3 regions of the Allobosea sp. 2RAB26 genome follow, and region 3 is predicted to be linked to each of the others. Evidence: predicted binding sites of a transcription regulator. Region 3 holds the regulator's gene; each other region holds the start of a gene.
The links. Region 3 encodes PhoB, which activates phosphate uptake and scavenging genes when phosphate is short. Its sites were predicted from a motif close to TGTCATNNANCTGTCAT; they were not measured.
Positions count from the first base shown of each region.

Region 1: the regulator PhoB is predicted to act here: its motif matches at 6,532-6,548, upstream of AB4118_RS21840 (RNA degradosome polyphosphate kinase).
Region 2: the regulator PhoB is predicted to act here: its motif matches at 8,055-8,071, upstream of phnD (phosphate/phosphite/phosphonate ABC transporter substrate-binding protein).

Region 1 is NZ_JBFRGS010000011.1:185,724-195,920, reverse strand. Features, by position in the region: gene AB4118_RS21880 (helix-turn-helix transcriptional regulator) at 1-483, shown strand, start outside; gene purN (phosphoribosylglycinamide formyltransferase) at 414-977, opposite strand; gene purM (phosphoribosylformylglycinamidine cyclo-ligase) at 1,031-2,104, opposite strand; gene AB4118_RS21865 (CDP-alcohol phosphatidyltransferase family protein) at 2,246-2,776, shown strand; gene AB4118_RS21860 (AI-2E family transporter) at 2,904-4,013, shown strand; gene AB4118_RS21855 (P-loop NTPase family protein) at 4,006-4,704, shown strand; gene AB4118_RS21850 (gamma-glutamylcyclotransferase family protein) at 4,743-5,102, shown strand; gene AB4118_RS21845 (acyl-CoA desaturase) at 5,112-6,353, opposite strand; gene AB4118_RS21840 (RNA degradosome polyphosphate kinase) at 6,620-8,815, shown strand; gene ppx (exopolyphosphatase) at 8,823-10,197, shown strand, end outside.
Region 2 is NZ_JBFRGS010000003.1:246,725-256,921, forward strand. Features, by position in the region: gene hisS (histidine--tRNA ligase) at 1-1,203, shown strand, start outside; gene AB4118_RS06895 (ATP phosphoribosyltransferase regulatory subunit) at 1,409-2,521, shown strand; gene hisG (ATP phosphoribosyltransferase) at 2,518-3,492, shown strand; gene AB4118_RS06905 (META domain-containing protein) at 3,688-4,170, shown strand; gene AB4118_RS06910 (ABC transporter ATP-binding protein/permease) at 4,276-6,375, opposite strand; gene AB4118_RS06915 (DoxX family protein) at 6,506-6,892, opposite strand; gene phnD (phosphate/phosphite/phosphonate ABC transporter substrate-binding protein) at 7,076-7,990, opposite strand; gene groL (chaperonin GroEL) at 8,180-9,817, opposite strand; gene groES (co-chaperone GroES) at 9,864-10,151, opposite strand.
Region 3 is NZ_JBFRGS010000007.1:325,165-335,361, reverse strand. Features, by position in the region: gene AB4118_RS16690 (DUF1801 domain-containing protein) at 1-376, opposite strand, end outside; gene greA (transcription elongation factor GreA) at 963-1,430, shown strand; gene AB4118_RS16680 (TIGR03862 family flavoprotein) at 1,440-2,657, opposite strand; gene AB4118_RS16675 (YnfA family protein) at 2,732-3,052, shown strand; gene phoB (phosphate regulon transcriptional regulator PhoB) at 3,172-3,870, opposite strand; gene phoU (phosphate signaling complex protein PhoU) at 3,904-4,623, opposite strand; gene pstB (phosphate ABC transporter ATP-binding protein PstB) at 4,672-5,472, opposite strand; gene pstA (phosphate ABC transporter permease PstA) at 5,517-6,404, opposite strand; gene pstC (phosphate ABC transporter permease subunit PstC) at 6,418-7,389, opposite strand; gene pstS (phosphate ABC transporter substrate-binding protein PstS) at 7,485-8,510, opposite strand; gene AB4118_RS16640 (ATP-binding protein) at 8,611-9,672, opposite strand.

The DNA of each region.
Region 1 (10,197 bases), on a different contig from region 3:
GAAGACGTCGTCAGCAAGGTCGCAGCCGTCCTGCCGCCGCATCTGCGGCCGATCCTGCTCGATGGCGCCCTGTTCGCGCCGGCCTATCGCTGCGACCAACCGGTCGATCAGATCGATGCCGCCGGTATCAGGGCTGCGATCCGCCAGGGCCGCAAGCTCGCGATCCGGTATCGCGACGAGGCCGGTCAGGAGACCGACCGGATGATCTGGCCGATCGGCATGACATTCTACGAGCGGGTGCGGATCGTCATCGCCTGGTGCGAGCTGCGGCAGGCCTTCCGGCATTTTCGCACGGATCGCATCACCGATCTCGTCCCGCGCGAAGAGCGCTATCCGGCAAGACGGGCCGATCTGTTCCGTCGCTGGGAGAAGGAAGAGGAAGAGGCGGCACAGGCCCGATCCTGCCCGATCGATCAGCCGCGCACGACCTCGCCCCCGGCCAGCGTGGCCCTACCGGAGGCAACCTCCGCCAGCGCCCGCTGATAGAGCGCGTGTTCGACGCCGAGCACGCGTTGCGCCAGGGCATCCTCGTCGTCGCCGGCAAGCACGGGAACCCGGGTCTGTGCGATCACCGGCCCGGCATCGAGCTCCGGCACGACGAAATGCACGCTGCAGCCATGCTCCTTGACCCCGGCTTCGAGAGCCTGGCGATGGGTATGCGTGCCCTTGAACAGGGGAAGCAGCGAGGGGTGGATATTGAGCAGCCGTCCTTCCCAGCGCCTGACGAACCAGGGCGTCAGGATGCGCATGAAGCCGGCGAGCGCGATGAGCTCGATCTGGTTGACGCGCAGGACATCGTCCATGGCACGCTCGAAAGCCTCACGATCCCGACCGAAGGAGCGGTGATCGACGGTTGCGACGGGCACTCCGGCAGCCGCAGCCCGGGCCAGGCCACCGGCCTCGGGCACGTTCGAGAGCACAAGAGCGATCTCGGCCGGATAGTCGCCGGCCTGCGCCGCCTCGATCAGCGCGGCCATGTTGGAACCGCGCCCCGAGATCAGGATCGCGGTGCGACGGCGCGCCGGCTGAATCACAGGCTGAGCGTCCCGCGATAGCTCACGGGCTCTTCGCCGGCCGCGACCGGGACGATTTCGCCAAGCCGCACCGGCGCTTCGCCGGCGTCCCTCAGGGCGGCCTCGACCTCACCGGCCTTGCCGGCTTCAGCGGTGACGATCATGCCGATGCCGCAATTGAAGGTGCGAAGCATCTCGCGCTCGGCAACGCCGCCGACTTTGGCAAGCCAGCCGAAGACCGGCGGAACCGGAATGGCCGCGAGATCGAGCGCAACGCCGAGCCCTTCAGGCAGCACGCGCGGAATATTGTCGGGGAAGCCGCCCCCGGTGATGTGGGCAAGCGCCTTGATGCCCGCTGTCGCCTTCAGCGCAGCCAGCAGCGGCTTCACATAGATCCGTGTCGGCACGAGCAGCGCTTCGGCGAGGCTGGTCTCAGGCGCGAAGGGGGCGGGAGCCTCCCAGCTCAATCCCGACAGCGCGACAATGCGCCGGACCAGCGAGTAGCCGTTGGAATGGACGCCGGAGGAGGGCAGGCCGAAGACCACGTCGCCAGGCACGAGATCCGCACGTGGCAGCAGTGCTCCGCGCTCGGCGGCGCCGACCGCAAAGCCCGCGAGGTCATAATCCTTCTCGGCATACATGCCGGGCATCTCGGCCGTTTCGCCGCCGATCAGCGCGCAGCCGGCTTGCCGGCAGCCATCGGCGATGCCGCGCACGATCTCGACGCCGACCTGCGGATCGAGCTTGCCGGTAGCGTAATAGTCGAGGAACAGCAGCGGCTCGGCGCCCTGCACGATCAGGTCGTTGACGCACATCGCGACGAGGTCGATGCCGATCGTCGAATGCCGCCCGCTTTCGATCGCGATCTTGACCTTCGTGCCGACGCCGTCATTTGCGGCGACCAGGATCGGGTCATTGAAGCCCGCAGCCTTCAGATCGAAGAGCCCGCCGAAGCCTCCGATCTCCGCATCGGCACCGGGGCGGCGCGTGGCACGCACCAGCGGCTTGATGGCATCGACCATCGCGTTGCCGGCATCGATGTCGACGCCCGCCTGCGCATAGGTCAGTCCGTTCGCTCCTGGCTTGCTCATGGTCCTCGGCTTCCATTCCGTTCGCGCGAGCGATAGGCAAGCCAGCCGCGCCTTGCAAGCCGCTATGACGGATTCGGCCTTGCCGGTGCACCGTTTCGGGCTCTAGCGTCGCACAGGACAGCGCTGCGAATCCGGAAGAGCATGACCCTTCCCAACCTCATCACCATCGGCCGGCTGTTTCTGGTGCCGCTCGTCGTGGTGATGATCACCAATGGACGCTGGGAGACGGCCTTCATCCTCTTCGTGGCGGCCGGGGTCTCGGACGCGGTCGATGGGTTCATTGCCAAGCGCTTCGGCATGACCAGCGAGCTTGGCGCCTATCTCGACCCCGTCGCGGACAAGGCGTTGATCGTCTCGATCTACATCACGCTTGCGCTGGTCGGGGCTATCCCGGTCTGGCTGGTCGTCCTGGTGGTCTCGCGCGACCTGATGATCGTCTCCGCCGTGATCCTGTCCTGGGTGATGGAAAAACCCGTCGAGATCGCTCCTTTCGTGGTCAGCAAGCTCAACACGGCCGCACAGCTCAGTTTCGCCGCGCTGATGCTCGGGAGCAAAGCCTTCGGGGTCGATCCCGGGCCGGCGATCGATGTCGGCCAGCTCCTGGTCGCCGTATTGACGCTGGGATCAATGGCGGCCTATCTCGCGTTCTGGCTGCGCCATATGGCGGCCTGACCTGCGGCGAGCGGGCGCGATTGCGTCCGTTTCAGTGCTGCGGCTTGGAACTTGCTCCGTGTTCACCCATCTTCGTGGACGCGGTCGATGATCTCGCATCGCGGAATCCGCCGGGGACTGCCTGTTCATGTCGTTGCAACGCCAAATCGGTTTCTGGCTGATCTCGCTCGCAGTCTTCGTGCTGTGCCTGGTCTTGCTGCGCGACGTGCTGCTGCCATTCATCGCGGCGCTGGCGCTGGCCTATCTGCTCGACCCCCTTGCGGATCGGCTCGAGCGGCTCGGAATGAGCCGTCTGGCCGCGACGATTGTCATCCTGATCGTCTTCCTTCTGATCTTCGTGCTGTCACTCGTGCTGCTCATGCCCTTGCTCGGCCAGCAGCTCGCCGGCTTCGTCGCGCGGATGCCCGAGGTCGCTGCCAAGCTGCAAACGCTGATCCTGGAGCGGGGGGCGCCGCTCCTCGAGAAGCTGGGCGGTGGCAAGCTTGCCCAGGATGCCCAGAATTCACTCGGAAATCTCGTCGGCGAAGCAACCAAATGGGTCGGCAGTGTCCTGCAATCGCTCTGGTCCGGGGGGACCGCGATCATCGGCGTGTTCTCACTGCTGGTTCTGACCCCCGTCATCGCCTTCTATCTGCTGGTCGACTGGGACCGCATGTGCGCGACCGTCGACAGCTGGTTGCCGCTCGACCATCGCGACACCATCCGCGGCCTGCTGAGCGAGATGGATAAGGCGATCGCCGGCTTCCTGCGCGGGCAGGCGCTGCTCTGCATCCTGCTCGGGACCTTCTATGCCGTGGGATTGAGCATCGTCGGCGTCAATTTCGGCGCGCTCATCGGCATCATCAGCGGCTTCCTCTCCTTCATCCCCTATGTCGGCTCGCTGACGGGCCTCGTGCTGTCGGTCGGCGTCGCGATCGTGCAGTTCTGGCCGGAGTGGACCTGGCCGTTGGTGACGCTCGGCGTCTTTGCCGCCGGTCAGTTCATCGAAGGCAACATCCTGCAGCCAAAGCTCGTCGGCGACTCGATCGGCGTGCATCCGGTCTGGCTTATGTTCGCGCTGCTTGCCTTCGGCTCTCTCTTCGGCTTCGTCGGGCTCCTGCTTGCGGTTCCCCTTGCGGCAGTCATCGGGGTCTTGAGCCGTTTCGCGCTTCGGCAGTATCTGGCGAGCAACATCTATCATGGCGGCGATGTTTCGAAGTCCGCCGAAGCCCGCAAGCGTCTCGGAGCCGATGTCTGACCATACAAGCCGCCCGCGTCAGCTCGCCTTCGACCTGCCCGTCGACAGCCGCCACGGCGTCGAGGATTTCCTGATCGGCCCGTCCAACGAAGCCGCCTATGGGATGATCGAGGCCTGGCCGCACTGGCCCGAGGCCTGGCTGCGCCTGGTTGGCCCGGAAGGGGCGGGAAAGACCCATCTCGCGGCGATCTGGGCCAAGGCGGCCCATGCCTGGGTCGTGCCCGTCTCCGAGGTGACCGAGGAGAACGTGCCGCACCTGATCTCCGGAGGGGCGCTCGTCGTCGAGGATTGCGACAGAGGGCCTCGCGACGAAGCCGCCCTGTTCCACCTCTTGAACGCGATCAAGGCGAAGCGCGGCTCGCTGCTGCTGACCGCACGCGCGGCTCCCGATCAATGGGGCGTACGTATTCCCGACCTGTTGTCGCGCCTGCGGCTGGCGCCGCATGCGACGATCGCGCCGCCGGACGATGCGCTGCTGCGGGCGCTGCTGGTCAAGCTCTTCATCGACCGACAGCTCATCGTCGATGCCGGCATCATCGAAGCGCTAACGCTGCGGATGGAGCGCTCGTTTGCCGCGGCGCGTGCACTGGTCGACGCGCTCGACAGGCTTTCGCTGGAACGCGGGCGGCGCGTCACGCGCGCGCTGGCCGGCGAGGTCCTGGCGGACCTCTTTCCGGATGATGCGAACTGAACAGGCGGCGCAGCCAGGCAGGTTGGAAGGAGAGCGGTATGGCCGACGGGCGTGAGATCCGGCTGTTTTCCTACGGCACATTGCGCCAGAGGAACGTCCAGCTCGCCACATTCGGCCGAGAGTTCGGAGGCCGTGACGACGCCCTTGTCGGCTTCGCCCGCACAATGGTCGAAATCACCGATCCGGAGGTGATCGCCACCAGCGGCGAGACGCATCATCCGATCGTGACCCGGTCCGGCAATCCTGCCGACGAAGTGGCCGGAACCGTCTTCAGCATCACAGCCGCGGAGCTCGCCGCGGCCGATTCCTACGAGGTCACGGATTATCGCCGGATTGCGGTGCGGCTCAGATCCGGGACCGAGGCGTTCGTCTATGTCCGGGCTGCGGACGCGTCCTGAACCGAACGTTCAGGCCGCGCCTTCCGAAGCCGACTTGACCGGCGATCCAACGAGGCGTGCATGCATGGCCTCGATCAGAAGTTCATGCGCACGGGCTGCGATCGCGTCGAGCGAGGGCGTCCGTACGAACATCGCGGCCGCCTTCTCGCTGAGTTCCTCGCGGCTCGGCAGGACCGGCAGATGCCATTGCGCAACGGCGTCCTGGGCCTGCTGCTGCATTTCGGCCAGCCGGTCACCCGCACGTTGCTGCAGTTCGGCGAGCGCATCGCGCAAATCGACGAGCGTCATGGTCGGCAGATGCAGCTCCGACAGGGCAGGGCTCGCCGCATAGGCTTCCCGGAAGGCGCTGACGACGCGGTCCAGCGGCACCGAAGCCGCAAGCCGCTCGGCGGAACGTTCGATGACGCGTGGCGGCAGGGCCTGCGAACGATCGACGACGGCCTGCGGCGGCGCCTTCAGGTCCCAGACCGCGCCGATCTTCGAGAGACCGAGGATCACGTAATAGGTCGGGTCCCACTGCCACCAGCGGAAGCCCTGGCGCACGCTGTACTGATAGGCGTGGTGGTTGTTGTGCCAGCCTTCGCCCATGGTGATGATCGCCAGCCACCAGTTGTTGCGGCTCTCGTCGCCGGTCACATAGTCCTTGTCGCCATGCACATGCGCGAGCGAATTGATGCAGAATGTCGCGTGATAGACCGCAACCGTCGACCAGAAGAAGCCAACGATCAGGCCGGCCCAGCCGTCGATCGCGAAGCAGAGGCCGGCGAGCAGGATCGCGGGCGCCAGCTCGAAACGGTGCAGAAGGCGCAATTCGGGGAACTTCGTCAGGTCCTGAATCGTTGAATCGTCGAAGGTGCTGTGATCCCGGCTGAAGATCCAGCCGACATGCGAATAGGCGAAGGACGTCATGACCGGCGAATGCACGTCATGCTCGGTATCGGCATAGCGATGATGGTGACGGTGCTTGGAGGCCCACCAGAGCACGCTCTTCTGCGCCGTCGATTGGGCCAGCAGCGCGAGCAGAAACTGCCCGAAGCGGCTGGTCTTGTAGGAGCGGTGTGAGAAATAGCGGTGATAGCCACCGGTGACTGCGAACATCCGCAACCAGTACAGCCCGATCGCGAGCCAGACCGAGGTCCAGGTCACACCGCTCCAGAGCGCCCCGAAACAGGCGAGATGCGCCAGCACGAAGGGAACGGCGGATGGGTAGACGATGTCGCCATCATCATGAGGGGCAGTGCTGTCGTTCAAGAATGCTCTCTGTGGGGTTTGCGCGGATCCGCCGCTTCGGTGCGGCACGGGCCGCATGTCCAGCGGCACCAAACAGGACGAGCCGGCGCCGCGCAAGTAGGCCACTCGCCGCAGCATGGCAAAGGAAACCACGTGGGAAGGCAATTGGTTTCGAGGCAACGCAGGAATAGCACTCGCTCGTCATCGAAGCGTCACGCTAGGATGGCTTCAAGTTTGACAAGTGGGCGATCTCGGCCCGGCTTGCGTTCGAGACGAGGGCGAAACTCATGAATATCGAACCGACAAACGTGAAGGCTGCGGACATCGCGCCTGAGGTCGGTCCCGTCGGTCTGCGCCATTCGCCGGCCCGCTTCGTCAATCGCGAGCTGTCCTGGCTGCAGTTCAACCGTCGGGTGATGGAGGAGGCGTCGAACCGCAACCATCCTCTGCTGGAGCAGCTCCGCTTCCTCTCGATCTCTGCCAATAATCTCGACGAGTTCTTCATGGTCCGCGTCTCGGGCCTGCGCGAGCAGCTCAAGGCGGGTGTCGTCACGCCCAGCCAGGATGGATTGACCCCGGCCGAGCAGCTGATCGAAATCGCCAAGGCGACGGCCGATCTTACCGCCGACCAGCAGGCGCGCTGGGTCGAACTCAAGCGCGAGCTGGACGATAATCGGATCGTGCTGCTGGGGCCGAAGGACATCGGTGCGCAGCACCGCACCTGGCTCGAGGACCACTTCCTCCATCTCGTCTTCCCCGTGCTGACGCCATTGGCGATCGACCCGGCGCATCCCTTTCCCTTCATCCCCAACCTTGGCTTCACGCTGGCGCTGGCGCTGGAGCGGATCAGCGATGGCCGGCAGCTCGACGCGCTGATCCGGGTTCCCGGGAAGATCGACCGATTCATCGAGCTGCCCGATCTGGCACGCGACGGCGTGCACCGCTTCATCACGCTGGAAGACACCGTCTCGCTCTTCATCGGCAAGCTCTTCCCTGGCTACGACGTCAAGGGAACCGGCTCGTTTCGCGTCATTCGCGACTCCGACCTCGATATCGAGGAGGAGGCCGAGGATCTGGTCCGCGTCTTCGAGACGATGCTGAAGCAGCGCCGCCGTGGCGTCGTCATCCGTCTCGAGGTCAGCGACGGCATGCCGCCGCATCTGCACCGGCTGATCGTGCGCGAGCTGAAGGTCGATCCCGACGAGATCGTCCAGGTCGATGGTATGATCGGGCTGAACGAGCTCTCGCAGCTGGTCGGCGTCGACCGGCCGGACCTCAAGTTCAAGCCGTACAACGCCCGCTTCCCCGAGCGCATTCGCGAGCATGGCGGCGATTGCTTCGCCGCGATCCGCCAGAAGGACCTGCTCGTCCACCACCCCTATGAAAGCTTCGACGTCGTCGTGCAGTTCCTGCAGCAGGCGGCGCATGACCCCAACGTCGTTGCCATCAAGCAGACGCTCTACCGCACCTCATCAAACTCGCCGATCGTCAGGGCGCTGGCCGAGGCTGCCGAGGCGGGCAAGTCGGTGACGGCCCTGGTCGAGCTCAAGGCGCGCTTCGACGAGGAGGCGAATATTCGCTGGGCCAAGGATCTGGAGCGCGCGGGCGTGCAGGTCGTCTATGGCTTCATCGAGCTGAAGACCCACGCCAAGCTCTCGATGGTGGTGCGGCGCGAGGCCGGCCAACTCGTCAGCTACTGCCATATCGCGACCGGCAATTATCACCCGATCACGGCGCGCATCTACACCGACGTCTCCTTCTTCACCGCCGATCCGGTGATGGGGCAGGACGTCGCGCGCGTCTTCAACTTCATCACCGGCTATGCGGAGCCGGCCGAGCTGGAGCAGATGTCCGTCTCACCGGTGGGGCTGAAACAGCGCCTGCTGTCCGACATCGCCGAGGAGATTGCCCATGTGAAGGCAGGCCGCAAGGGTGCGATCTGGGGCAAGTGCAACTCGCTGGTCGACCCCGAGATCATCGACGCGCTCTATGATGCGAGCCAGGCCGGTGTGGAGATCGACTTCGTCGTGCGCGGCATCTGCTGCCTGAGACCCGGAATTCCGGGGCTGTCGGAGAACATCCGGGTCAAGTCGATTGTCGGACGCTTCCTCGAGCACACCCGGATCTATGCCTTCGGCGCCGGCTTCGGCCTGCCCTCCGCCAAGGCCAAGCTCTATATTTCCTCGGCCGATCTGATGCCGCGAAATCTCGATCGGCGCGTCGAGGCGTTAACCCCGATCCAGAATCCGACGGTGCACCAGCAGTTGCTGGAGCAGATCATGCTGGCGAATTTCCTCGACAACGAGCAAAGCTGGACCATCTTGCCCGATGGTGGCTCAAGACGCATTGTCCCGCCGCCGAGCGACGAGTCGTTCAACGCCCACAAATATTTCATGACCAATCCGAGTTTGTCCGGACGTGGAAAATCGCTCTCCAATTCAAGCCCCCGCAGCCTTGCGCGCCGGACCGGCAGAAAGGCTTGACCCGGCGTTGATCCCGGGGCGGCTGAGCCTCGGCGAGACGCTCGCCATCGTCGATATCGGCTCGAACTCGGTGCGTCTCGTCGTCTACGAGATGCTGTCGCGTTCGCCGGCGCAGGTCTTCAACGAGAAGGAGATGGCCGGCCTCGGCCGTCAGGTCGCGACAACCGGGCGGCTTGCCGATGACGCCATCGAGAAGGCGCTTGGCGCGCTCGTGCGCTTCCGCATTCTCTGCGAGGCGATGCATGTCCGCGATATCCGGGTCATCGCGACGGCTGCGGCACGCGACGCCGCCAATGGACCTGCGTTCATTGCGCTTGCCGAGCGGGCGATCGGCCAGCCGATCGAGCTGATCTCCGGGGGGCGTGAAGCCTATTTGTCGGCTCTCGGCGTGATCTCGGGCTTTGACGCACCGCGTGGCGTCGTCGGCGACCTTGGCGGCGGCTCGCTTGAGCTTGCCGCCGTCGACAACGACCGGGTGGGCGAGGGGGCCAGCCTGCCGATTGGCGTGCTGGCGCTGCTCGACCGCTCGAAAGGCTCGGTCAAGCTCGCCGAGAAGATCGTCCGCGAGGCACTCGACAACCTGCCGCAGCTCGCCGCGATGCGCGGACGCGATTTCTACGCCGTCGGTGGCACCTGGCGTGCGCTCGCAACGTTGCATCAGCGCCAGTCGGTCTATCCGCTGAGCGTGATGCACGCCTACACCGTGCCGGCGCGGGACGTGACGGAATTCGCCAAGCTGGTCGAGCGGGCCGACAGCGCCGTGCTGGAATCGATCGAAGCAGTGTCCTCGGCGCGCCGGCCGCTCCTGGCCTATGGCGCACTGGTGCTCGACCAGTTGATCAAGCGCGGCCGTCCCAGGTCTGTTGTGATTTCGGCCAACGGTGTCCGCGAGGGACTGTTGCACGAACAGCTCCCCGACGAGGAGCGCAGGATCGATCCGCTGCTTCAGGGGGCACAGGACTACAACCAGCTCAGGGCCCGCGACCCGCGGCATGCGATCGACCTGATTGCCTGGGTCGCAAAGCTCTTCGCCAGCGCTGGCATGCATGAGGATGCGGCAAGCCGCCGCTTGCAGGACGTCGCCTGCCTGCTCTCGGATATCGGCTGGCGCGCCCATCCGGACTATCGCGGCGAGCAGAGCCTCAATGTCATTGCCCATGCCGCCTTCAACGGCGTGGATCACCCCGGCCGCGCCTTCCTGGCGCTCGCCGTGTTCCATCGCTATGCCGGCGCCAAGAGCGACACGCCGGTGGCATCCGAGCTGCGGCGCCTCCTGACACCCCGGCAGCTCGAACGCGCGCTGCTGCTCGCGGCGACGTTCCGCGTGGCCTATCTGCTTTCGGCGGGCATGCCCGATATCCTGACCCGCATTTCGCTGACCT
Region 2 (10,197 bases), on a different contig from region 3:
AGCTATCGCGCCGGCTACGTCTTCCGCAACGAAAAGCCGGGGCCCGGGCGCTTCCGTCAGTTCATGCAGTTCGATGCCGATATCGTCGGTTCGGGCTCGGTCGCGGCCGATGCAGAGATCTGCATGCTCGCTGCCGACACGATGGAGCGCCTCGGCATCAAGCGCGGCGACTATGTCGTCAAGGTCAACAACCGAAAGGTGCTCGATGGCGTGATGGAGGCGATCGGGCTTGGCGGCGAGCAGAATGCCGGGCGCCGGCTGACCGTGCTGCGCGCGATCGACAAGCTCGACAAGTTCGGCCCCGACGGCGTGCGGCTGCTGCTGGGTGACGGGCGCAAGGACGAGAGCGGAGATTTTACGAAGGGTGCGGGGCTGGGCGCCGAACAGGCCACGCGCGTCCTGTCCATTCTTGATGCCAGGGCTGCGGACAATGCCGCGACCGCGCAGCGTCTCGCAGATGGCTTCGCGTCGACGCCCGTTGGCCATGAAGGGGCCGAGGAACTGCGCATGATGGCGGATCTGATCGCAGCGGCTGGCTATGCCGACCGCGTCGTCATCGATCCTTCCGTGGTGCGCGGCCTCGAATATTACACCGGCCCGGTCTACGAGGTGGAGCTGACCTTCCCGGTCACCAATGACGACGGCCAGGTCGTGCGCTTTGGCTCGGTCGCCGGCGGCGGACGTTATGACGGGCTGGTCGGCCGCTTCCGGCCGGAACCGGTGCCGGCGACGGGTTTCTCGATCGGCGTCTCGCGGCTCTATTCGGCACTGAAGGCGGTGAAGTCGCCATTGGTCGACACGAAGAACGAACTGCCGCTCGTCGTCGTCACCGCCATGGACAACAAGACGCCCGAGCATATGCCGGCCTATCAGGCATTCGTGTCTCAGCTCCGCCAGGCCCGGGACGGGGACGGCAAGCCCTTGCTGCGTGCCGATCTCTATCTCGGCGGCTCCGGCTTCAACGCCCAGATGAAATATGCCGATAAGCGCGGCGCGGTCTGTGCGGTGATCCAGGGCTCCTCCGAGCGCGAGGCCGGCACGATCGTGATCAAGGACCTGATCCTCGGCGCGGAACTCGCCGCCGCCAGCCGCGACGTCAAGGATTCGGCCGAGCACAAAGCGAGGCAGGCCGAGGCCCAGTTCGCCGTGCCGGTGACCGAGCTGGTCGAGGGGGTGAAGCGGGTGCTGAAGCGACACGGCTGATTGAAAGTCATGCTCGCCCTTGTGGCGAGCATCCACGTCTTGAGCGTTCATCGTAGGCAAAGACGTGGATGGTCGGGACTAGCCCGACCATGACGGAAACCGTCGGCAACGAGTCGGTCGCCAAATCCCGCTAACCCAATTCCCTAAAAACCATCGAAAATCCATGACGCGGCTGCTAGGACAGCCGCGCAACAGGAAGCTGCCCTTGTCCGCCACACGCGCCAGCATCGACACCGTGATCGCGCTCCTCGCCGCTGAGGGCTATCAGCGCGCCGAGCCGGCGATTCTGCAGCCGGCCGATGTCTTTCTCGATCTCTCAGGCGAAGATATCCGCCGGCGCATCTTCATGACGCAGGACGCCGATGGCCGCGATTGGTGCCTTCGCCCGGAATATACGATTCCGGTGGCGCTGGATCACATCGCGGCGGGCGTGAGTGCGCCGATGGCCTATGCCTATGCCGGCCCGGTCTTCCGCATGCGCTCGCGTGAGCCGGGTGAATTCGCACAGGCCGGGCTCGAGTCCTTTGGCCGCGAGGATTTTGCCGCAGCCGATGCCGAGATCATGGCACTGACGATCGAGGCGGCGGCGGCGCTTGGCTTGACGCAGCCGCGTGTTCTGATGGGCGACGTCGCACTGCTCGGCGCATTGCTCGATGGTCTGGCCGTGCCGCAGGGGGCGCGCCGCCGGCTGATGCGCGCGGTCGTGCAGGGCAAGGCGGCCGAGGCGGTCGAGGCGCTCGATCCACCGGCAGCCACTGGCGAAACGGCTCATGCGGGACTGCTCAAGGCGCTGGAGGGGCAGGATCCCAAGGCGGCCAAGGCCTTTGTCGAGGATGTATTGTCGATCGCGGGGATCTCGACGGTCGGAGGCCGCTCCGCCGGCGATATCGCCGAACGCTTCCTGGCCCGTGCCGCTGAGCGCGAGAACCCGGTCAATGAGGATGTGAAGGCCGTGCTCGGCCAGGCACTTGCCGTCACGGGTGATCCCGATGCGGCGTCGGCCGCATTGCGGGCCCTTTCCGACCAGGCTTCGCTCGACCTGGGGCAGCAACTCGACGCCTTCGACGAGCGCACCGGCTTCCTTGCGGCGCGCGGTGTCGATGTCGGCCAGATCTCCTTCTCGACCGGCTTCGCCCGCAATCTCGATTATTACACCGGCTTCATCTTCGAGCTGCATGACCTGGGCCGCAGCGACGGCCGGCCCGTTGCCGGAGGTGGCCGCTACGACAACGTGCTCGGTCGCCTCGGTGCGCCTCAGCCGGCCCCGGCAGTCGGCGCCTCGCTTTGGCTCGACCGGCTGACGGGACAAACATCATGAGCGACGCTCCGCTGGTTCTCGCGGTCCCCTCCAAGGGGCGGCTCCAGGAAAACGCCACTGCCTTTTTCGGCCGTGCCGGACTGAAATTCGTGCAGTCGCGTGGCTCGCGCGACTATCGCGGCACGATCGCGGGATTGGATGGCGCGGAAGTCGCGTTCCTCTCGGCTTCGGAGATCGTCTCGCAACTGGCCTCCGGCGCGGCCCATCTCGGGATCACGGGCGAGGACCTCGTGCGCGAGCAGGTGGCCGATGCCGATGCCGCCGTCGAGATGCTGACGCCGCTCGGCTTCGGCCACGCCAATGTCGTGGTCGCCGTGCCGCAGGCCTGGATCGATGTCCGCTGCATGGCCGATCTCGACGATGTCGCGAGCCATATGCGCGCACGCCATGGCCGCAAACTGCGCGTCGCCACCAAATATGTGAACCTGACACGCCGCTTCTTCGCCGAGCACGGGCTTGGCGACTACCGCATCGTCGAAAGCCTGGGCGCGACGGAGGGGGCCCCGGCCGCCGGCTCCGCCGAAATCATCGTCGACATCACGACCACTGGCGCGACGCTGGCCGCCAACGCCCTGAAGATTCTGGACGATGGTGTCATGCTGGCCTCCGAGGCCAATCTCGTCGCCTCGGTGCGGGCGCCGTGGAGCCCGCGCGCACGCGCCGCCGCCAATGCCATTCTCTCGCGCATCGCGGCCGAGGAGGAGGGGCGTTCCGTCCGGGAGATCCGCGCGCGGCTCACCGATGCGAAGCCTGCGGCCATCGAGGAGATGGTGGAGCGACATGGCGCTCGGCTGCCCTTCGGTGCGCACGCCGAGAGCGGTATCCTGGCCATCCATTGCCCGGAGAAGGCGGTCTTCGCACTGGTCGACGATCTGGCCGGCTCCGGCGCTGACGAGATCACCGTCAACGCCCCAGCCTATGTCTTCCGCAAGGCCAATCCCCTGCTGGAGCGCCTGCTGGCGCGAATCTGAGCGACATCTGGCGCCGCCTTGGGCTGAAGCCGGCCCCATTTCCGACGCGATGCCGCGTGACGTTGCTGGCGCTGCCACTCGGCAAAGCAACGTTGTCGCAATGATCGCAGTTGATCCCAACGCGATACGGTTCTAGGCGTTTCCATGAGAGCGGGGCGTGGGCTATCGTCCCGGCCCCGCATAGGTAGAGAAATGATGAATCGACGCCTTGGCTACGCCGCTGTCTTCGCCCTGAGCCTCGCACCCCTGCTGATCGCGTCGCCGGCTTCCGCCCAGCGAAAGGCGATGTCGCCGCGTGATATGCAGAACCAGCCGGAGCAGGCGCCTGCGGCGCCGAAACAGGAAAAAACCTTCCCCCTGGGCGCCTCCTGGACAGCGATTTCGATGAACGGCAAGTCGATCGCCGATCGCAAGGCCACACTGCAGATCGACTCGAACCTGCGTGGCACCGGTTACAGCGGCTGCAACACGTTTTCCGCTGCGGCATACCCGCTGCGCCAGCAGGGGATCGCGGTCGGCCCCATGGCCATCACCAAGCGCTCCTGCGACAAGGGCGCTGCCGAATTCGAGCGGGCCTATCTGGTCGCCTTGCGCGGAGCTCGCAACTGGGACCTCGTCGAGGGCAGGCTGGTGATCAAGACCGCCTCGGGCGAGCTGCGCTTCGACCGCGGCATCTGACGACGGTCAGCCGCCGGCTTCAGTTCTCCTGACGATCCGCCTTTCCCGACACGAAGCGTGATGCGGGAAAGGCAGACGAGCGCCCGGCTACGGGCGCTCATTGACTCACGACTGAACGACTGGCTCACGAACCATCGCGCGGGGACTGTGCGTTCCATCCGCGTTCGGCTGCATGACGACGATTTCGTCGTGCATCTCCCGCAATGTCGAGCGATGCCCAATCGAGACAATCTTCGTCTGCGGCAGTGTCCGGTCGATGAGGTCGTAGATCTCGCCTTCCAGCTTCTCGTCGAGCGAGGCGGTGGCCTCGTCAAGGAAGAGCCAGTCGGGCTTGGCCAGCAAGGCGCGCGCGACGGCGAGGCGCTGCTGCTCACCGCCTGACAAGCGCTGTGCCCAGAGGTCGACATCGTCGAGCCGGTCGATCAGGTGGGCGAGCTTGACCTGGGTCATCGCCGTCGCGATGTCGGCATCGGTATAGGTGTCGTCGAGCGCCGGGTAGGACATGGCCGCGCGCAAGGTCCCCTGCGGCAGGTAGGGGCGCTGCGGCAGCAGCATGATCCGCGCGCTGGCGGGAACCCCGACCTTGCCTTCACCGAAGGGCCAGATGCCGGCTATGGCGCGGAACAGCGTCGATTTTCCCGATCCTGACGGTCCGATCACCAGTGTCGAGCGTGCAGTGCCGAGATCGAGCCCGTCGATCCGCACGATCGGCGTGCCGTTCGGCAGCGTCAGTGTCGCGCCGTCGATATGGACCTCGTTCCCGGGGAGTTCGGTCTGGTGGATGCCCTTCTCGCCGGCCGTGGCGGCCTGCGCCTGCCCGATCGCCGCCTCGAAAGTGGTCAGGCGGTTGATCGAGGCCAGATAGGAGGCGATGGCCTGATAGCTGTTGATGAAGAACGACATCGCCGTCTGGACTCGATCGAAGGCCGAGGCAACCTGCGTCATGATGCCGAGCGTGATGATGCCCGTGAAGTAATGCGGTGCGAGCAGCACATAGGGCACGACCACATTCGCCTGATTATAGGACAGGGTGAAGCTGGTCAGCTTCACCCGGCTCCAGACCAGTCGATAGAAGTTCGAGACGATGTCGCCGAAGCGCTGGCTCAGATGCCGCTGTTCGGAGGCTTCGCCGCGCATCAGCGCGATCTGCTCGGAATATTCACGCAGACGCGCCAGCGAGAAGCGGAAGTTCGCCTCCCGGCGTTCCTGCTCGAATTCGAGTCCGATCAGGGGCTTGCCGATGAGATGCGTGATCCAGGTCGCCGCGATCGCGTAGATCAGCGCCATCCACAGCAGGAAGCCCGGGATGATGATCTCGGTGCCCGGAATGGTGATCGGAACGGGAATCGACCAGAGGATGATCGAGAACGAGACGAGTGTCGAAATCTGCGACAGCAGCGGCAGGGCGAAGTTGTAGGTCTGATTGACGAAGGCGCGGGTATCTTCCGCGATACGCTGGTCAGGGTTGTCGGCAGTGCCCGCCAGCGAGATCCGGTAATGAGTGGCGTTGCCGAGCCAGCTCTTGCTGTATTTTTCCGCCATCCAGCGCCGCCAGCGGATCAGCAGCGTGTAGTTGGCGAACATCTCGATCAGGTTCGAGACCACCGAGATGGCGGCCCAGACGCTGAAGACATAGATCAGCTGATACCAGAATGACGGCGCATCCTTCTCCTGGATCGCGTTGTAGAAATCGCGATTGAAGAAGCTCAGACGCAGCGAGATGCCGACCTGCGCTTGATTCAGGATTACCAGAAAGATCAGCAGGATGACGCCGAGGCGCCCGAGCTGGATCTGATAGGTGCCGAACGGCCAAAGGTACGCCGTCGTCGTCTCGGTCGAGGAAAAATAGGGCGATGCCAGGCGCGAGATGCGCTGGATCATCGGAATGAAGGAGATCGCATAGATCAGGATGCCGAAGACGGCGACTGTCGTGGCGAGGCTGGCAGGGGGAGCGATCGCGGCCCAATCGGCAGGCCAGTAGCCAAGCTGCGCGAGCACCGAGCCGGCCCCGAAGACGACGTACTCAACACCGAAAATCCCGGAAAAGATCTTCAGGAAGAAGCTGGTCTCGGTCGAGCGATAGGTGGCGAGTGCGAGCAGCACACCCACGGCGCCCATACCGAGCATGCCGCCGCTGCCGCTCAGCTGCCCCGCCACGAGCGCGATGGCGGCGAGAGCAGCGACAAAGAAACTCAAAAGACGCATCAGGTCTTCCTTACCGGGGAACTCGCGCCAGCGTCGGCGCATGCGGATAATATCTTCTAGCCGACCGGATCAGACAAAAAAGCCCGGCTCAAGGCCGGGCGTGTCGATTTCAGCGATTTGTGATGCGACGTCAGCCGCGATCGAGCGACAGCCGGCCGGGCCCCGCGGCGAACAGCACAAGGAAGCCGCCGACGACGGAGAGGTTCTTCATGAAGAGGAGCTGCTGCATCGGCTGGGCCCAGTTCAGGTGGAACAGCAGCGCCGCAGCCAGAGTGAAACCGGCAAGGGCAAGCGCTGCAAGACGCGTCTTCCAGCCGAGAACGACCATCAGGCCGCCCAGAAGCTCGACCGCGATCACGAGAGGCAGCAGAATGGCGGGCACGCCAGCCGAGGCCATGTACTGCTGTGTACCGGCATAGCCGCTGATCTTGGAGTAGCCAGCGAGCACGAACATCAGGGCAAGCAGGATGCGGCCGACGAGCTTGGCGCCGTCGGCAAGGGCGGGCGAGTTCAGCATGGAGCAGACCTTCGCAAGAGAGTGCCACAGAGCGCGGCGGAATGCCGCAGCTTGCGGGAATAGGGCTTACAACCAAAGTCGATGCAAGAGCCGGTGCGGCCCGCGGAACCAATTCCCGGCTTCCATCGGCGACTTCATTGTTGAAAACGCCTGTCGTGCCGCCTTGCGGCGGCAGATCGCCGCTCAGCCTGCGGGCTTCTGCTTGCGCCGGGCTTCAAGCTCCTCCGTCACCGCGATGACATCGAGATAGTCCTCGTGCTTCGCCGGGGCGTAAGCGGAAACCTGACCGTCGGTGTAGACCTTCCAGACCTCGGGTGCCTCCGCCTTCATCGCCATCATCGCAGCGACGAAGGCATCCTTCAGTCCCTGGGGCAGGTTGGCCCGTGTCGAGAACGGGCTGGAGGGGATCAGGGGCGAGGTCCAGATCACGCGTGTCGCGCCTGCCGGAATCATGTTGCGCGCGGTGAGGCGCTGGACGACGCCGGAGGTCTCGTTGACCTGATAGGTCGCCACCCCGTCGAACTGGCCGCGCACCAGCGCCAGGACGGAGTTGTCGTGGCCGCCGGAGAAGACGGTGCCGCCGAAATGGTTCTGCGGATCAAAGCCCTGTTTGCGCAGGAAATAGGACGGGAAGGCGAAGCCCGACGTCGAGTTCGGATCGGCGAAGGCGAAGTTCTTGCCCTTCAGATCCGCAACCGACTTGTAGGGGCTGTCGGCACGAACGACGATGACCGAGTAATAGCCTTCCTGGCCGTTGTTATCGATGTCGCGGAACAGAGGCTGCAGCTTGTCGCCGAGGACACGCCGGCCGAGCGAGTAGACCGCGGGCCCGAAGCGGGCGAACTCGAGCTGGTCGGCCCGCAGTGCCTCGACGAGGCCGGCATAGTCGCTGACCCGATAGAGTTTCACGGGAACGCCGAGCTTGCCTGTGAGATAGTCGATCACCGGCTGGTTGCGGGCGATCGCGCCCGCCTCATGTTCTGCCGACGAGACGCCGAAGCGGATTTCCTTGATGCTCTGGCGCCAGTCGCTCTGGGCCAGCGCGGGAAGGCAGGTGAGGGCGCCAAGGCCGGCAATCATGGTGCGACGTGTGAGCATATCTGGCCCCTGAAACAGTGAGCGTCATTTGCTCAGCGGGACGCGACGGCGCGATTACGGCGGGATGGCGGTTGCGTGACGCGTCGGGCCGCTGTCGCGCACCGAGGCAGAGCCAGGGGCTGGCAGATATGAAAAAGGCCCGGCTTGCGCCGGGCCTCCGTCGTATTCGCGAGAAGCGATGGACTTCGATCAGAAGTCCATGCCGCCCATGCCGCCGCCGCCCGGCATAGCCGGCATGGCGTCCTTCTTCGGCAGCTCGGCGATCATCGCCTCGGTGGTGATCAGCAGGCCGGCGACCGAAGCCGCGTCCTGGATCGCCGTGCGCACGACCTTGGTCGGGTCGATGATGCCGGCCTTGACCAGATCGCCGTACTCGCCGGTCTGGGCATTGTAGCCGTAGGCGTAGTCCTTCGACTCGAGCAGCTTGCCGACCACGACAGCGCCGTCATCGCCAGCGTTGTCGACGATCTGCTTGGCCGGGGCCATGATCGCCTTGCGGACGATCTCGACGCCGGTCTTCTGGTCGTCGTTCTGGGTCTTGATCGACTTGACGGTCTGGAGCGCGCGCAGGAGCGCCACGCCACCACCCGGCAGGATGCCTTCTTCGACCGCAGCGCGGGTCGCGTTCAGGGCATCGTCGACGCGGTCCTTCTTCTCCTTGACTTCGACTTCGGTCGCGCCGCCGACGCGGATCACCGCGACGCCGCCAGCGAGCTTGGCCAGACGCTCCTGGAGCTTCTCGCGATCGTAGTCAGACGAGGTCTCCTCGATCTGCGCCTTGATCTGCGCAACGCGGCCCTCGATGTCCTTCTTCTTGCCGGCGCCGTCGATGATCGTGGTGTTCTCCTTCTCGATACGCACCTTCTTGGCGCGGCCGAGCATGTTGAGCGTCACGGTCTCGAGCTTGATGCCGAGGTCTTCCGAGATCAGCTGACCGGCGGTCAGGATCGAGATGTCCTCGAGCATGGCCTTGCGGCGATCGCCGAAGCCCGGAGCCTTGACGGCCGCGACCTTCAGGCCGCCACGGAGCTTGTTGACGACGAGGGTGGCGAGAGCCTCACCTTCCACGTCCTCGGCGATGATCAGCAGCGGCTTGCCGGTCTGAACGACGGCCTCGAGGATCGGCAGCATCGCCTGGAGCGACGACAGCTTCTTCTCGAAAACGAGGATGTAGGGGTCCTCGAGCTCGGCAACCATCTTCTCGGCATTGGTGATGAAGTAGGGCGAGAGATAGCCACGGTCGAACTGCATGCCTTCGACGACATCAAGCTCGGTCTCGGCGGTCTTGGCCTCCTCGACGGTGATGACACCCTCGTTGCCGACCTTCTGCATCGCGGTGGCGATCATCTTGCCGACCGATTCGTCGCCGTTGGCCGAGATGGTGCCGACCTGCGCGACTTCCGCGTTCGAGGTGACCTTCTTCGAGTTCTTCTTCAGGTCCGTGACGATGGCTTCGACCGCGAGGTCGATGCCGCGCTTCAGGTCCATCGGGTTCATGCCGGCGGCAACCGACTTCAGGCCTTCGCGCATGATCGCGGCGGCGAGCACGGTGGCCGTCGTGGTGCCGTCACCGGCGGCATCATTCTGCTTCGAGGCCACTTCGCGCACCAGCTGGGCGCCCATGTTCTCGAACTTGTCGGCGAGCTCGATCTCCTTGGCGACGGTGACGCCGTCCTTGGTGATGCGGGGAGCGCCGAACGACTTGTCGATCACGACGTTGCGGCCCTTGGGACCGAGCGTGACCTTGACGGCGTTGTTGAGGATTTCGACGCCGCGCAGCATCCGGTCGCGCGCGTCGGTGGAGAACTTGACGTCTTTAGCAGCCATGCGAGCTACTCCTTAATGAAAACGGGGAATGGAGGTCGCGTGGCGTTCAGCCGACGACGCCCATGATGTCGGATTCCTTCATGATCAGGAGATCCTGGCCATCGATCTTGACCTCGGTGCCCGACCACTTGCCGAAGAGGACGCGATCGCCCTTCTTGACGTCCAGGGCAACGAGCTTGCCGGCTTCGTCGCGGGCGCCAGGGCCGACGGCGACGACTTCACCCTCTTGGGGCTTTTCCTTGGCGGTTTCGGGGATGATGATGCCACCCTTGGTCTTCTCTTCGCCATCAAGGCGACGGACCACGACGCGGTCATGCAGCGGACGGAACTTCATGGTTCTGTCTTCCTCTAAGAAGGTAGAAACGGAACGCGCGGCCTGC
Region 3 (10,197 bases):
TGAGGGTCACGGCTGCGCGAATGAGAGTCTTCAATGCCCCTTCGTCAATCGTCTCACCCTCGTGGATGTCGATGGCCCGCCTGGTGTTGCCATCCAGACTGGAATTGAAGAGGCCCGATGGGTCGTCGAGTGAGGCCCCCTTGGCAAAGGTCATTTTGACGACGCTCTTGTAGGTCTCCCCAGTGCAGATCAATCCGTCGTGGGACCACACCGGAACCCCTCGCCATTTCCACTCCTCGACCACCTCGGGATCGGCTTGTCTGATCCATGCGCGGAGCTGGGAGAGCATCTTGCCTCGCCAGTCGCCCAGCTCCGTGATCCGCCCGTCGATCATCTGAGACGGGGAGTTTTCGTTCTGGGACTCGCTCTGGCTCATGATCTTCCCTTCTCTCCGGAACTCTCGCTTCTGGGATCGGGCCAACCGTCTGCTCGAGCTCGCAGCGCAACCTCTCGAAGAGGCTGGGCCGGCCGGCAAACGTCTTGGAGAGCACGGTGCGTCTGCACGGATCACAACGCATAACTCTCTGGCTATTGATCTGCATTCATAATCATTGGGCTATCCGTCAGTCAATCGAAGCCTGCGCGCGCAACGATCGCCGTTGCCCCTCCCGGACGATCGCCGTCGGGTCTCGCAACTCAGGATCAAGGTGGCCGCGATGGACGGCCCGACGCAAGCGCGGCGCTCTTCCGGCATCGGCTGCCCCCTTGGGAACGAGACTGCGCTCGTGATCCGGGGCCAGGGGCAGCGCGCGATGGCTCTGCTCTTGATGGTGCGGCCGGACACGGGGGTGTAGACTGTTCGGGTCTTGTCTTCGGCAGTGCCTGATCCCCATCTCCAAGTGATCGCCGCTTCAGATTCCAGCATCGGGTTGGCGCTGCATCGCAAGCAGTCGTGAGGACGTAACACTGAAAGCTGTGGTCCGGTTCGCCGGATGTGCCGAGATCAATAGGAGGAGGCCAGAATGACTCGCGCCTTCGTCAAGGAAGCCGAGGAAAGAGGGACCCTGGACGAGCTGCCGGACCGGCCAGTCTCGCCTCACCCAAACCTCGTGACGCCTGAAGGGCTCGCACAGATCGAGGCCCAGCTGGCGCGCTGGCATGACGAACACGCGGCGGCGTTGGCCGGAGGCGACCGCACCGAGATCGCTCAGACGCGGCGCGAGTTCCGCTACTGGGCGGCGCGGCGCGCCAGCGCCAAGCTGGCCCCTGCGCAGGAAAGGCACGACATCGTCCGCTTCGGCTCGACAGTGACGATCCGCCGGGCTGATGGGCGCGAGCAGAACTGGCGGCTGGTCGGCGAGGACGAGGCCGATCCGGCACACGGAACGCTGCCCTATGTCGCGCCGTTGGCGAGCGCGCTGATGGGCAAGGGCATTGGCGAGAGCGTCAGCATCGGCACTGAGGCGGTCGAGATCATCGCGATCGCCTGAGGCGATCGTTCAGCTATCCGCGAGCCAGGCCTGAATCCCTGCTGCAGCTGCGACTCCGGTCGCGAAACAGGCCTGCAGCAGATAGCCGCCGGTCGGCGCCTCCCAATCCAGCATCTCGCCTGCGACAAAGGTACCGGGCAAGCGTTTCAGCATGAAGCCTTCCTCGATCTCCGCGGCGGCGACGCCACCGGCGGTGGAGATCGCCCGCTCGATCGGCCTGAGACCGGTCAGCACCAGAGGCGCGGCCTTGATCAGTGCGGCCAGCCTCTCCGCGTCTTCGGGGAGTGGCCCCTTCGCCGCTTCGCGCAGCAGCGCAATCGCGGATGGAGCAAGACCTGCAGCCTTGCGCAGATGATTGCTCATCGTCACGCCCTTGCGACGATGCGCGAGGCGCTGGACCAGCAGCGCCGCCTCGTGATCGGGCCGCAGATCGATGGTGATGACCGCCCTGCCCTCGCGCAGGATCGTCTCGCGGATCGGGGCAGAGAGTGCATAGACCGCGCCGCCTTCCAGACCCGTCGCATCGATCATCGCCTCGCCGGGCACGGATTGGCCGCCGAAGCTCAGGACGATGCGTTTCAACGGTACTCCGGCAAAACGCTCTCGCATGGTCTGGGACCAATCGACCGTGAAGCCGCCATTGGCCGGGCGCAGCGGCGCAATCGCAATTCCGCGCGCCGCCAGCAAGGGCGCCCAGCCACCATCCGAACCCAGCCGTGGCCAGCTCGCGCCGCCGAGCGCGAGCAGCGTCGCGTCGGGCCGCACCTCGACCTCGGCGCCATCGCGGTGCCGTAACGTCAGAGCTCCCGCCGCGCTCCAGCCGGTCCAGCGATGACCAGGCGCGAAGCTGACACCGAGGCCCTCGAGCCGGCGCAGCCATGCCCGCAGCAAGGGCGAGGCCTTCATGGCGCGCGGGAAGACGCGGCCGCTGCTGCCGACGAACGTGTCCTGCCCGAGCGCATCGGCCCAGTCGCGCAGGGATTGTGGCGGGAAGGCGCGAATGGCCGGCTCCAGCCAGGCTTGCGCATCGCGATAGCGGGGCAGGAAGCCGTCGAGCGATTCGGAATGGGTGAGGTTCAATCCGCCGCGCCCGGCCAGCAGGAATTTGCGGGCCGGAGAGGGCATGCGATCGTAGATCGTGACGGTGTCCCCGGCTGCCGCGAGGCGCTCGGCCGCGATCAGCCCGGAGGGCCCTGCTCCAATGATGGCGACGTGATGTGTGGGCATCGGTCCGGCTTGCCGTCAGCGCGCCCTGCGGTCAAGGGTAATCCCGCCCCGAAGGCCATCGACAGGGACGAACCATGCCGACCATCGCCGCTTATCTCGGCGCAGCCATTCTCGAAATCGCCGGCTGTTTCGCGTTCTGGGGCTGGCTCCGGCTCGGCAAGCCGGTCTGGTGGCTCGTACCCGGACTGTTTTCGCTCGCCCTGTTCGCCGGGCTGTTGACGCTGGCGGAGAGCGAAGCCGCCGGACGGGCCTATGCCGCCTATGGCGGCGTCTACATCGTCAGTTCGCTCGTCTGGCTCTGGGCCGTGGAAGGCTTTCGCCCCGACCGCTGGGACATTATCGGTGGGCTGATCTGCCTCGCCGGCGCGGCGATCATCATCGCAGGGCCGCGCTAGGGTATCGGCCCGAAAGGTGGATTGCGGTTTTCGGGAAGGCCGATGCAACCATAGACGGTTAGATCGTCGGGCGGATTCGATATCCGGCCCGATGATCCAAGTCCCCGATGATCCAAGTCTCAGCTCCGCGCAAAGGTCTCGTCGAAGGCATAGCCGGCACCGCGCACGGTCCGCAGCGGGTCCTTGGCGTTGTCAGGAGTGATCGCCTTGCGCAGCCGGCCGACATGGACGTCGACGGTGCGCTCGTCGATATAGACGTCGCGGCCCCAGACCGCGTCGAGCAGCTGGGCCCGGGAATAGACCCGCCCCGGCGCCTGCATCAGGAATTCGAGCAGGCGGAACTCGGTCGGGCCGAGATGCAGCTCGCTGCCTGAGCGGCGGACACGGCGGGTGGTGCGGTCGAGTTCGAGATCGCCGGCGGCCAACAGGCCGGCGACATGACCCGGCTTGGCGCGGCGTAGCAACGCCTGGATGCGGGCGATCAGCTCGGGCAGCGAGAACGGCTTGACGACATAGTCGTCGGCCCCGGTGGCGAGGCCGCGCACACGCTCGGTTTCCTCGCCGCGGGCGGTGAGCATGATGATCGGCACCCGCTCGGTATCGCGACGGGTCCGCAGCCTCCGGCAGAGCTCGATGCCGGAAAGGCCCGGCAGCATCCAGTCGAGCAGCACGAGGTCCGGCGTATGATCGCGCAGATGCAGCTCGGCATCGTCGCCACGCGCGACGCTGTCGACCTCGAAGCCCTCGGCTTCGAGATTGTAGCGCAGCAACAGGGTCAGCGGCTCTTCGTCCTCAACGATCAGGATGCGTGCAGGCATGTCTCACTCGGTCCCAAAGGTGTCGGGCGCCGGTCACTCACCGGTGGCGGCGTCCAGAAGGATATTGGTCGTGTCGAGCTTCGGGCGGGCTGCGTCCAAGGCTTCGCCCGTGACGAGATAGTGGATCGTCTCGGCGATGTTGGTGGTGTGGTCGCCGATGCGCTCGACATTCTTGGCGCAGAACAGGAGATGCGTGCAGAAGGTGATGTTGCGCGGGTCTTCCATCATATAGGTGAGCAGCTCGCGGAAGAGCGAGGTATAGAGCGCGTCGATCTCATCGTCGCGGCGCCAGACCTCCATGGCCTTCTGCTCGTTGCTGACGGCGTAAGCGTCGAGCACGTCCTTGAGCTGGGCCTGAACCAGGCGGCTCATATGCTCGAGGCCGACGACCGCGCGCGACGGCGGCTGGAACTGGCCGGAGATGGCGACCGCGCGCTTGGCGATATTCTTGGCGAGATCGCCGACACGCTCGATATCGGCGGCGATGCGGATGGCGGAGATCAGCTCGCGCAGGTCGTTGGCGAGCGGCTGGCGCCGGGCGATGGTGAGCACCGCCTTCTCCTCTACCTCGCGCTGCAGATTGTCGAGGCGCTGGTCGGCGCTGATGACCTTCTGTGCCAGCCCGGTGTCGCGGCGCACCAGGGCGACTGTCGAATCGCCGAGCATGCGCTCCGACATGCCCCCCATCTCGGCCAGGCTGCGGCGGATCCCCTCGAGATCGGCATCATATGAGCGGACGATGTGATCAGTCATCGCGGCGTATCCTTTGTCGGCAAAGCAGTTGGAAGGCTGGGCGCCGGTTCAGCCGAAGCGGCCGGTGACGTAGTCCTGCGTCTGCTTCTTGTGCGGGTTCATGAAAATGGTGTTGGTGGCGTCGAATTCGATCACCTCACCGAGATACATGAAGGCGGTGTACTGCGAGATGCGCGCCGCCTGCTGCATGTTGTGGGTGACGATGACGATGGTGAAGTCGGTCTTGAGCTGCTCGAGCAGGTCCTCGATCTTGCCGGTCGAGATCGGATCGAGCGCCGAGGTCGGCTCGTCGAACAGGATGACTTCCGGCTTCTGGGCAATGGTCCGCGCAATGCAGAGGCGCTGCTGCTGGCCGCCGGACAGGCCCATGCCGGAGGTCTTCAGCTTGTCCTTGACCTCGTCCCAGAGCGCGGAGCGGCGCAGCGCACCTTCGACGCGGTCATCGAGCTCGGATTTCGGCGGCTTCTCGTAGAGGCGGATGCCGAATGCGACATTGTCGTAGATCGACATCGGGAAAGGCGTCGGCTTCTGGAACACCATGCCGACGCGCGAGCGCAGCTCGTTCACATCGATATCGTTGCTGATGACGTTGCGGCCGTCGAGCAGGATCTCGCCGGTGGCGCGCTGCTCGGGATAAAGCGAATAGATCCGGTTGAAGATGCGCAGCAGGGTCGACTTGCCGCAGCCAGACGGTCCGATCAGGGCCGTGACATGGCGGTCCCGGAAGTCGAGATTGATGTTCTTCAGCGCCTTGTGCTCGCCGTAGTAGAAATCGAGGTTCTTGACCGCGATCCGGACGGGGGCCTCGGCATCAAGCGCTTGCGGGCTCAGTTCCAGCGTCGAAAGCATCGACTTGTTCCTTCAGATCGAACGCGACGAGGGTTTAAGGCCGTTCATTTGCCGCCCCGCACGATACGGCGGGCGATAAGCGAGAGGCACAGGATCGAGACGGTGATGATCAGCGAACCGGCCCAGGCGAGCTGCTGCCAGTTCTCATAGGGGGCGGAGGCGAACTGGTAGATCGTCACCGGCAGGTTGGAGACGCCGCCGACGAGGCTGGGCGAGAACCAGAAATTGTTGTTCAGCGCAGTGAAGATCAGCGGCGCCGTCTCGCCGGCGATGCGCGCCAGGGCCAGCAGGATACCGGTGACCATGCCGGATTTCGCCGCCCGCCAGGTCACGCTGGTGATGACGACCGAAGGCGGGGCGCCGAGCGCAGCACCGGCTTCACGCAACGAGCTCGGCACGAGGCGCAGCATGTCCTCGGTGGTGCGTACGATCACCGGGATCGCGATGATGCCCAGCGCCACGCCGCCGGCCCAGCCGGAATAGCCGCGGAATGGCTCGACCAGGATGACGTAGACGAAGAGGCCGATCAGGATCGACGGCGCGGAGAGCAGGATGTCGTTGATGAAACGGATCAAGTCCGCGAGCTTGGAGCCCTTGCCGTATTCGGCAAGGTAGGTGCCGGCGAGCACGCCCACCGGCGTCGCCACGGCGATGCCGAGGAAGGTCAGCACGATCGAGCCGACAATGGCGTTGGCAAGGCCGCCCCCCTCGCTGCCGGGACCGGGCGTGACCTGGGTGAAGGTCGCGACGGAGAGCCCGCCGATCCCCTTCACGAGCAGCATGCCGAGAATCCAGAACAGCACGAAGATGGCGAGAAGGGTGAAGCTGGTGGCGATGATCTTCATCGCCCGATCCGCGGTGCGACGCGCGGGGCGGACGCGGCCCCAGACCTGATGAGGCGTCGTTGCGGGCGGGGTGACGGCGCTGTTCATGGCCAGGCTCCGCTCAGAAGGACTTGACGCGCGCGACAAGGATACGCGCGATCACGAGGACGACGAAGGTGACGAAGAAGAGGATGCAGCCGAGCGCGATCAGCGCGTTGAGCTGCAGGCCCATCGCCTCGTTGAATTCGTTGGCGATGCGCGAGGCAATGGTCGAGCCGGGGTCCATGATCGAGGCCGAAAGCCGGTTGGCATTGCCGACGACGAAGGTCACCGCCATGGTCTCGCCAAGCGCGCGGCCAAGACCGAGCATGATCGCGCCGATGATCGAGACGCCGGCCTGCGGCACCAGCACATGGCGCACGACCTCCCAGGTCGTGGCGCCGATGCCATAGGCGCTCTCACGCAGCACGGACGGGATCTGCTCCAGCATGTCGCGGGTGATCGAGGCGATGAAGGGGATGATCATGAAGGCGAGGATGATGCCGGCCGTCAGGATGCCGAGCCCCGAGGGCGAGCGCGAATACAGCACGGTGCCGACCAGCGGAATGCCTTCGACGATGTTCGAGACCGGGATCTGCACATAGGCCGCGAAGAGCGGCACGAAAACGAAGAGACCCCACATGCCGTAAATGATCGAGGGCACGGCGGCGAGCAGCTCGATCGTCGTCGAGACCGGGCGCTTGAACCAGGGCGGCGCGAGCTGGGTGAGGTAGACGGCGATGCCGAGCGAGAGCGGCACGCCAAGGACCAGCGCGATCAGCGCGGTCGACAAGGTGCCGACGATGGCAGGCCAGGCGCCATACTGCTCGTTCTGGGTGTCCCAGACGCTGGATGTGATGAAACCAAGGCCGAATTCGCGGAAGGCGGGCCAGCCGCCGATGATCATCGAGGCGATGATGCCCGCGAGCAGCACCAGCACGAAGAGCGCGGCGGCCCGGCTGGCATTGCGGAAGACAATGTCGAAGGTGCCCTTTGGAGTGCGGCGAATGGCGGGCGCGCCGGGCGCGGCCATCTGGTCTGTCACGGCAGCCATCCGTGGTTACTCCGGTCGCATAAGAAGCACGAGGAAACGGGTCTCACAAAGTCGAACGCGAGGCGGGAACAACCCGCCTCGCGTCATAGCATGGATCAGAAGATCGGCTTGCCAGCCGGGTCGGTGGCGCCCTTCCAGGCGGCGCGGACCTGATCCTTGACGTTGGCCGGGAGCGGCACGTAGTCGAGATCGAGCGCGAGCTTGTCGCCGTTCTTGAAGGCCCAGTCGACGAATTTCAGCGCGGACTGCACCTCTTCGGGCTTCTCCGGCTTGGCATGGACGAGCAGGAAGGTGGCGGAGGTGATCGGCCAGGCCTGGGCGCCCTTCTGGTTGTTCAACGAGATGCCGAAGCCGGCAGCCTCGTTCCAGTTCGCATTGGCGGCAGCGGCCTGGAAGGACTTGTCGTCCGGAGCCGGGAACTGGCCGTCGGCGTTCTCGACCAGCGCATGGGCCAGTTTGTTCTGCTTGGCATAGGCGTACTCGACATAGCCGATCGAGTTCGCGACCTGCTTGACGGAGGCCGAGACGCCCTCATTGCCCTTGCCGCCGATGCCGACCGGCCACTGCACGGCCGTGTTGGTGCCGATCTTCGACTTCCAGTCCGGCGAAACGCGCGAGAGATAGTCGGTGAAGACGAAGGTCGTGCCCGAGCCGTCCGAACGATAGACCGGGTTGATGTTGGCGTCAGGCAGGGTCAGGCCGGCATTGATGGCGACGATCTTGGGATCGTTCCACTTCTTGATGGTGCCCTGATAGATGTCGGCGATGATCGCGCCGGTGAGCTTCAGCTTGCCCGGCTCGACGCCGGCAATGTTGACGGCCGGAACGACGCCACCCATGACGGTCGGGAACTGGATCAGGCCGTCCTTGGTCAGGTCCTCGCCCTTGAGCGGGGCATCGGTCGCGCCGAACGCAACCGTCTTGGCCTTGATCTGCCGGATACCGCCGCCTGAGCCGATCGACTGATAGTTGAGACCGATATTGGTCTCCTTCTTATAAGCTTCAGCCCATTTCGAGTAGATCGGGAAGGGGAAGGTCGCGCCCGCGCCGGTAATGTCGGCGGCCTGGGCAACGCCGGCCAAGCCGATCGTCGCAGCCGCGAGAATGAGAATTTTGCGCATTAGAGGAGTCCTCGTCTGGGTCGCAGTCTTTAGCAGCCCCGCTAGAACACCTTCCATGTGACAGACAGATGACAGACCGTCACGTTCGCCGTCACATTGGTCAGGACGGGCTCCGCATCATCGCGCCGAGGCGCGGCAGGATCGCCTTGAAGAGGGCGCCCTTGCCGTACTCGCTCTCGATGGTGAGACGGCCGCGATGGCGTAACACGATGTGCTTGACGATGGCGAGACCAAGGCCCGTGCCACCGGCCTCGCGGCTCGCGGCCGTGTCGACACGATAGAAGCGTTCGGTGAGGCGGGGCAGATGCTCGGGCGGGATGCCTGGCCCGTCGTCACGAACGCTGACGCTGGCTTCGCTCGCGCCCTCGACCACATTGATTGCAACCACGCCGCCCTCACGGCCATATTTGATGGCGTTCTCGACGAGGTTCTCCATCAGCCGCAGCAACTCGTCGCGGTCCCCCGCGACTTGGACCGGCTGGGTCGGCGTCTCGAGCTTCAACGCCACCTTGCGCTCGCGTGCCATCAGGGTGAGCGAGTCGACGATCTCGCGCGAAATCGCGGAGAGATCGACAGGCGTGTCCGGCGCGAGATGGGCGCGCAGCTCGATGCGCGAGAGCGAAAGCAGATCGTCGACCAACCGCGCCATGCGCAGACCCTGTTCGCGCATGATGGCGAGAAAGCGGTCGCGCGCGCCGGTATCGTTGCGCGCCGGTCCCTGCAGGGTCTCGACGAAGCCGAGAAGGGAGGCGAGCGGCGTGCGCAGTTCGTGGCTGGCATTCGCCACGAAATCGACGCGCATGCGTTCCGTGACGCGCAGCTCACTCAGATCCTCGAAGGTCAGCACCACGGGATTACGCCAGACGCCGCCGGTCAAAGCTGCGATGTGGATGCGGAATGTGCGCTCGACCGGCACGCGCTCGACCAGCTCGATGACCCGGCGCCCTCCACGGCGCGAAACCTGCTCGATCGCGTCGATCAGGTCGGGGTCGCGCAGGACGAGCGTGAGCGACTGGCCGCGTTCGAGCGCCGGAATGAGCGCGCGCATCGCTGGGCTCAGTGCCTGCGCCACCCCTTGCGCATCGAGCAGCACCACGGCGGAACCCAGCGCCTCGATCAGCGCTGCAGTGGCCGGCGCGTGGGGATCGACGACATCGACCATGTGAACATGCCTATCAGGAGGAAGCTGGCGCCCTCATAGGGGCTGGCACGCGCTCTGCCAATCGCTCCGGGCGAGATGCCCCCCGCACTTGCGAGGCCCCCCACAGCGCGCGGCGACACTGGGCGAAATCCACGCCATCCAGGATCTCAGCAGGAACGAAGCGCGCTTGGGTGGTCACTATCGGCGACGCGCCGGGTGCCGCGGAGGCCGAGGCTGTCTCGACCATGATCGGAATTGCGACCGGCCGCTCTCGCTCAGATAAAGAATGTATTTTCAGCCAATTATCATCGTTTTATTGAGACAACATCGGACTTGGAAAGGCTACGGATAATGACGCTCAATCGATGGAACGATGACCATCGGCATGGCCAGCCATCTTTTGGCCTTCTACGGACACTATTCGGACATGGAACTGCTCAGCCAGACCAAGAATTTGGTGGCTTGAGCCTTCCATTCTCCCTAGTCTTGTTGAGTCTTTTATGCGTCATTTTATCTTGGCTGCATGCGTTGCAGTATGCCTCTCTG